One region of the Pseudoalteromonas sp. NZS100 genome, then DNA from elsewhere that is predicted to be linked to it. Evidence: predicted binding sites of a transcription regulator. Region 1 holds the regulator's gene; each other region holds the start of a gene.
What was found. Region 1 encodes sigma-54, which starts transcription at its own class of promoters, with help from an activator protein. Its sites were predicted from a motif close to GTTGGCACGNNNNTNGNNT; they were not measured.

Region 2: the regulator sigma-54 is predicted to act here: its motif matches at 1,483-1,501, upstream of I6E69_RS04955 (flagellar basal body rod protein FlgF).
Region 3: the regulator sigma-54 is predicted to act here: its motif matches at 1,256-1,274, upstream of fliE (flagellar hook-basal body complex protein FliE).

The regions. Positions count from the first base shown of each region.
Region 1 covers NZ_JADYWM010000001.1:169,780-172,057, reverse strand. The annotation lists gene hpf (ribosome hibernation promoting factor) at 1-195, opposite strand, end outside; gene I6E69_RS00840 (RNA polymerase factor sigma-54) at 222-1,721, opposite strand; gene lptB (LPS export ABC transporter ATP-binding protein) at 1,791-2,278, opposite strand, start outside.
Region 2 covers NZ_JADYWM010000003.1:331,250-333,527, forward strand. The annotation lists gene flgG (flagellar basal-body rod protein FlgG) at 1-681, opposite strand, end outside; gene I6E69_RS04955 (flagellar basal body rod protein FlgF) at 703-1,446, opposite strand; gene flgE (flagellar hook protein FlgE) at 1,604-2,278, opposite strand, start outside.
Region 3 covers NZ_JADYWM010000003.1:296,707-298,984, reverse strand. The annotation lists gene I6E69_RS04795 (sigma-54 dependent transcriptional regulator) at 1-1,157, shown strand, start outside; gene fliE (flagellar hook-basal body complex protein FliE) at 1,314-1,646, shown strand; gene fliF (flagellar basal-body MS-ring/collar protein FliF) at 1,667-2,278, shown strand, end outside.

The DNA of each region.
Region 1 (2,278 bases):
TGTAGAGGCAAATAGCTCAGCACCGCTTACGTGTATTGTGGCTTCTGCTTTTTGATTTAATTTTTCTACATCGAGAATGACATGAACATTATTTATATGATCAGAGTGTCTTTCAAGCTTCGCAAATTTAGTATTAATATAGTCTCTTAGTGAATCGGTTAATTCTACGTGACGACCAGTTAAGTTTAGTTGCATAAGCATTACCCTCTTAGTTTAGCGTCTTAAATCAGACTTTTACGCTGATTTGACGGTGGAATAGCAAGAGATTCGCGGTATTTTGCGATTGTACGTCTTGCTACTTTAATTCCTTGCTCAGCCAATATATCCGCTATTTTGCTATCACTCAATGGTTTTGCTGAGTTTTCTGCTGCGATTAATTTTCGGATAAGCGCACGTATTGCTGTAGATGAACATTCACCACCGTTTTCAGTACTTACATGGCTTGAGAAAAAGTATTTAAGCTCAAATATACCACGGGGTGTATGCATGTACTTTTGAGTAGTTACGCGTGAAATTGTCGATTCGTGCATTTCTACCATTTCAGCGACATCATTTAAAACCATTGGTTTCATGGCTTCAGGGCCATGTTCAAAAAAGCCTTGTTGTTGCTTAACAATACAATTAGTAACTTTTAATAGCGTGTCGTTTCTACTTTCTAAGCTTTTAATAAACCATTTAGCTTCTTGTAAATGTGAGCGAATAAACTGGCTGTCACCACTTGATTTTACAGTGCGAGACATTGCCGCGTATTGGCTATTAACACGAATTTTAGGCATGCTATCTGGGTTTAATTCAACAACCCAGCGGCCTTTAATTTTTTTAACTGACACATCAGGAATAACATACTCAGATTCTTCCCTTACAATAGTATCTGCAGGTTTTGGGTTGAGAGTATGTATTAGTGTCATTACTTCTTTAAGCTCTTCTTCTTTGAGCTTAGTTTTTTTCATTAATGTACGATAGTCGCGAGCTGCTAATAGATCAATATGCTCGGTTAAAATCATTTTCGTTTCATTAATGTAAGGTGTTTCTTTATCAAATTGATTAAGCTGAATACACAAACACTCTTGTAAACTACGTGCAGCAATACCAACAGGATCAAACAGTTGGATGCGTTTTAATACCGCTTCAATTTCATCAAGTTCAACTTCGTTATCATCTTCGTTTTCTTGATTAAAGCTTTCTAAAATTTCTTCGCAACTGAGAGTTAAAATACCTGAATCATCGACGGCCTCTACAATCGCAATAGCGATGGCTTCATCGGTAGGGCTAAATGGTGTTAGTTGTAATTGCCACATTAAATACTCATGGAGCGTTTCAGTAGAGGCGCCTTGGTATATTGATTCGTCTTCAGGCATTGGACCTGATGAGGCTGCAGGAGCGGCACTCATGTACTCATCCCAACTAACATCCATAGCCATGTCGTCACTTAGCGTGTCTTTTGCAAGTGCTTCACCAGTATCTTGTTCGTATTCGCTCGGAGCATCGTCAGCAGATGCGCTAACAGTTATGTCATCGGTATCAGCTTTTTGCTCGTTTTTACCAGCAGCGTCTTCAGAATAGTCTGCCTCTTCAACCTCTAATAGTGGATTACTGTCGAGAGCTTCTTGTATTTCTTGCTGGAGATCCAATGTACTGAGTTGCAACAAACGAATAGCTTGTTGCAACTGTGGAGTCATTGTAAGTTGCTGGCCCATGCGCAGCTGTAGTGATTGCCTCATGTATCTCTAACAATCCTTTTATGTTGTTATAATTAATACTAGCAGATGCTTAAAGACATGGCGTAAATGTTACAGCCTAAATTGCTCGCCTAAGTAAACATCGCGTACTGTTTTATCATTTAATACGTGTTCTGGAGTACCTGATGCAATCAGCTCCCCATGAGAAACAATGTAGGCTTTTTCACAAACATCAAGGGTCTCTCTTACGTTATGGTCGGTAATTAATACACCAATCCCACGATTTTTAAGATGTTCTATTATTTTCTTTATATCTAATACCGAAATAGGGTCAACACCGGCAAACGGTTCATCCAGTAGTATAAATTTAGGATCTGCTGCCAGCGCTCGTGCTATTTCTACACGACGACGTTCTCCACCCGACAATGCCATACCTTGGCTATCACGAATGTGTTGTATGCTAAATTCATCTAATAAGTTATTGAGCGTGTCTTCTCTGGCTTGTTTATTTAGTTCTTTGCGCGTTTCTAAAATGGCCATTAAGTTTTGATAAACAGTCAGCTTTCTAAAAATCGATGACTCTTGTGGTAAGTAGCCTA
Region 2 (2,278 bases), on a different contig from region 1:
CACATTTACGTTTGAAGTTTCGAGTGAGCCTTGAATAATACTACCTAACCCTTCAACACCAGGATTACCTTGTACAGGCGCACCACTTACAGCCGTTTCGGTATAAAGGTTTTGACCAATTGGCTCAAGACCCGATGGATTAATAAAGTCACTAATAGTCAGCTGACCAATTACAACGTTATCGGCTTGGCCTGCAACACGCACAGATACTTCGCCGTCTTGCGAAACCGTAATTGATTGCGCGTCATCAGGTACATTCATTTCTGGCTGAATAACGTAACCTGCGCCCGATGTTACAATTCGTCCATCGCCATCAGTAGTAAACTGACCATTGCGTGAGTAAGCAATATTGCCATCTGGTTGCAGTACTTCAAAAAAACCTTCGCCAGAAATCATCCAATCTAGTGAGTTTTCGGTGGTCAACATGTTGCCTTGCGTAAACTCTTTTTGGTTAGCTACAACTTTAGCACCCGCACCTAACATTAAGCCCGACGGCATTTCGGTATCTTGCGATGAACGACCACCCGGTTGATTAATATTTTGATAAAGTAAATCTTCAAATATAGCGCGGCTTTTTTTGTAACCTACGGTACTCGCATTCGCTAAATTATTTGAGATAACCGATATATCGGTTTGTTGAGCGTCTAGCCCAGTTTTACTGATCCACAATGCTGGATTCATAATCGTGTCCTCACTTTAAAGTTAAACTATGCGTAATAACTGATCTTGACGCTCGTCAATTTCTTCAGCTGTTTTCATTAATTTCACTTGTAATTCAAATTGGCGCTGGTGGCTTATCATGTCGACCATTTCGTGAACCGGATTCACATTCGACATTTCAAGCGAACCACTTAAAACTTTTACATTGGCAGAGGTATCTACTGTTACATTTGCTTTTGGTCTAAATAAACCGTCGTTACCTTTTTCGAGCTGTGAGCTATTTGCTTCTACCACTCTAAGCGTGTCGATTTCTTCTAAAAAGTTAGCGGGAGCGCCTTGTGGTCGAACTTGAATAGCGCCATCTTGGCTAAACCCTATTTTTTCGACTGGGACGGGTAAAATTACAGGTCCCCCTTCGCCAATAACTTGACGACCATGACTGGTTACAAGCATGCCTTGAGCAGTAACGTTTAACGTACCCACTTTTGTGTAAGCTTCATTACCGGAGGCATCTTGCACAGCAAGCCATGCGTTATCGCTCATTGCGATATCTAAGTCTCGCCCGGTTTGCACAATGCCACCCGATACCATGTTTGAACCCGGACGCTCTTGCATTGAAAATACACGTGTAGGCAAACCTTCGCCAAACGCTTGCATAGAACGCGCCTGGGCAAAGTCAGCTTTAAATCCTGTTGTATTTGCATTCGCCAAATTATTGGCTTTAAGCGCAAGCCCTTGTAGGCTTTGCTTAGCGCCAGAGGCCGCAATGTAGACCATTTTGTCCATAGTATCGACTCACATAAAAAATCTCTGAACTTATAAATGCAAAATAGGTGCCAGATTAAATTTGACGCAACATTGAGAGGTTTTTAGAAGGGCTTACAAAGAGGACTTACAAAAAAGGCTGCAAAAGTGCAGCCTAATATATTTAATGGGGTTTAGCTTATCGAATCTGCAAAATACTTTGCTGAATAGTTGAGTTAACTTCAAGCGCACGTGAGTTTGCTTGGTAATTACGCTGTGCAGTAATTAAGTCTACTAGTTCATTAGTAAGGTTTGTATTTGATTGCTCAAGCGCTGATGAATTGATCGATCCTAAAGTACCTGATCCTGGTTCGCCTGCAATTGGATCACCAGATGTTAAACTTTTTTTCCAAGCGGTATCACCGACTTGCTGTAAGCCTTGTGAGTTAGAAAAACGAACCATAGCGACTTGACCTAGAAAAGTTGAGTCACCATTACTGTAAGATGCAACTACTTTACCATCAGTACCAATATCAATACCGGCTAAACGGCCAACAGTAGCACCGTCTTGCTCAAGCGCTTTTACTTCAAAGTTACCTGCATACTGAGTGGGAACTTTATTACTGGTTCCCGCTTCATCACGCCAACTGACTGACACATCATCAGGAAAACTTGCACCATTAGTCAAAAGAGAAGTCAAACCTGTAGTCGCATCAGAAGATAAGTCTATATCATCAAAAGTTGTAGCCGGTGATGTTACATTAGGCAAACCTGCTGATGTAAATTCAAAAGTATCTATAGGAGTATGTGAACCTGCGACTGTTTCAACTCCATCTGTCCCAAAATTTTTCCCGTCTAAAGTTCCATAAACTTG
Region 3 (2,278 bases), on a different contig from region 1:
CATTTGCACCTGAAGTGCTGTTAAATATGGTGAGCCGTTATTTGCCTGAAAAAGCAAAAGAAACCGACGGCCCCATTGTTGCTGATCCAACTAGTATTCAATTATTGGAGCTTGCAAGTAAAGTAGCACGCTCTGATGCAAGTGTAATGGTACTTGGCCCAAGTGGTTCAGGTAAGGAAGTACTTGCGCGTTATATTCATGATAAGTCGAGCCGATGTAATGAGCCATTTGTAGCGATTAACTGCGCGGCTATTCCTGAAAATATGCTCGAAGCCACGTTATTTGGTTACGAAAAAGGGGCTTTTACGGGGGCGATTCAAGCATGTCCGGGTAAGTTTGAGCAAGCACAAGGCGGTACTATTTTACTTGATGAAATTACTGAAATGGATTTAGGGCTTCAAGCTAAACTTTTACGCGTACTGCAAGAGCGTGAAGTTGAGCGTTTAGGGGGGCGTAAAACAATTCAGCTCGATGTACGTATTTTGGCAACCAGTAATCGTGATTTAAAAGAAGCTGTGTCTGAGAATCAGTTTAGAGAAGATTTATATTACAGGCTTAATGTTTTTCCACTTATGTGGCGACCATTGTGCCAACGCCCTGGCGATATTATTGTATTGGCTAAGCATTTAATTGAGCGCCATATAAGTAAAAGCAAAGAGCCTATGGCGTATTTAGATAAAGCTGCTGAGCAAAAGTTACTGGCTCACGCGTGGCCTGGTAATGTGCGCGAGCTTGATAATGTTATACAGCGTGCACTTATACTGCGCACGGGTAATACAATAAACGAGCATGCTATTTTTATCGAAAACTTAGTATCTAATAACTTTGTTATGGAGCCTTCATTGGCACCAGCGCTAACAGTATCGCCAACAGAATTAGCTCACGCAGATAAAGGTGTTGATAAAAGCACGTTAAGCTCTGCATATTATGATGAAAAATCGCATGCTGAGGATGAGCCTAATCAAGGTTTGCTAGCGGCAGATACCGGTAGCTATAAAGATGAGCTTAAAGACAAAGAGCATCGTATTATTTTAGAAACCCTTGCACGTTGCCAAGGTAAGCGTAAAGACGTTGCTGAAACGTTGGGTATAAGCCCACGAACTTTACGTTATAAACTAGCGCAAATGCGCGATTTAGGTATTTCACTTCCTGCATAACCTCCTATAAACCCTAAGTTTGCGCTGCGAGCTTAGGGTTGTCAAAACTCTGACTCACACAAATTAAAGTTAACCTACTGTATTTTAATGATTAATTATTTGGCATGCTTTGTGCTTTATTACTTATAAGAGTTCACTGCGTGTCAGAGATAAATTATGAAAATTCAAAACAGTGCTGTATTTCAAGAAATGCAATCAATGGCTTTAGAAGCCGGCCGTAATAATCAAACTAATAAACTGCCAACTCAGGTGCAGTCTACTTCTACAGCACAATTTGGCGACATGCTAAGTGATGCAATAAATTCAGTGCACGGGTTACAACAAGATGCCGCGCAAAAAGTAACAGCAGTTGAGATGGGGGATCGAAGTGTATCCCTTGCTGAGGCGATGATTGCTTCTCAAAAATCATCAGTTGCTTTTGAGGCTACAGTACAGGTTCGTAATAAACTTGTTGAAGCTTATAAAGAAATCATGAACATGCCTGTTTAATTAGGTAGTGGAGAATTATTGTGGCGCAATCTAACCAATCTACAGACCTAGCACTTGCTGGTGGCGGTATTGACCAAAGTGGTGGTGGTGATGATCAACAAGAACAAAAGTCAGGCTACTTAAGTGCTTTAAATGGTGTTGATGTATTGCGCCAAGTAACATTGGTTATAGCATTGGCTATTTGTTTAGCTATCGCGATTTTTATTATTATTTGGGCTCGTCAGCCAGATATGCGCCCGTTAGGCAAAATGCAAACAGAAGAGCTTATTCAAACATTAGACTTTTTAGATGCGCAAAAAATTGAATATCAACTTGATGGCAATGTTGTATCGGTTGATGAAAGCGAATACCAAAACATTAAATTGCTAATGACCCGCGAAGGGTTAGAGCAAGGCCCTGCATCTGGCTCCGACATAATTATGCAAGATATGGGCTTTGGTGTAAGCCAACGCTTAGAGCGCGAACGCCTTAAACATGGCCGCGAGCAACAACTTGCCCGCACCATTGAAGAGCTAAATAACATTACTCGCGCCAAAGTATTGTTAGCCATCCCTAAAGAAAACGTATTTGCCCGCAGAGAGAAAAAACCATCCGCTACTGTTGTATTAACACTTAAGCGTGGCCGCTCACTT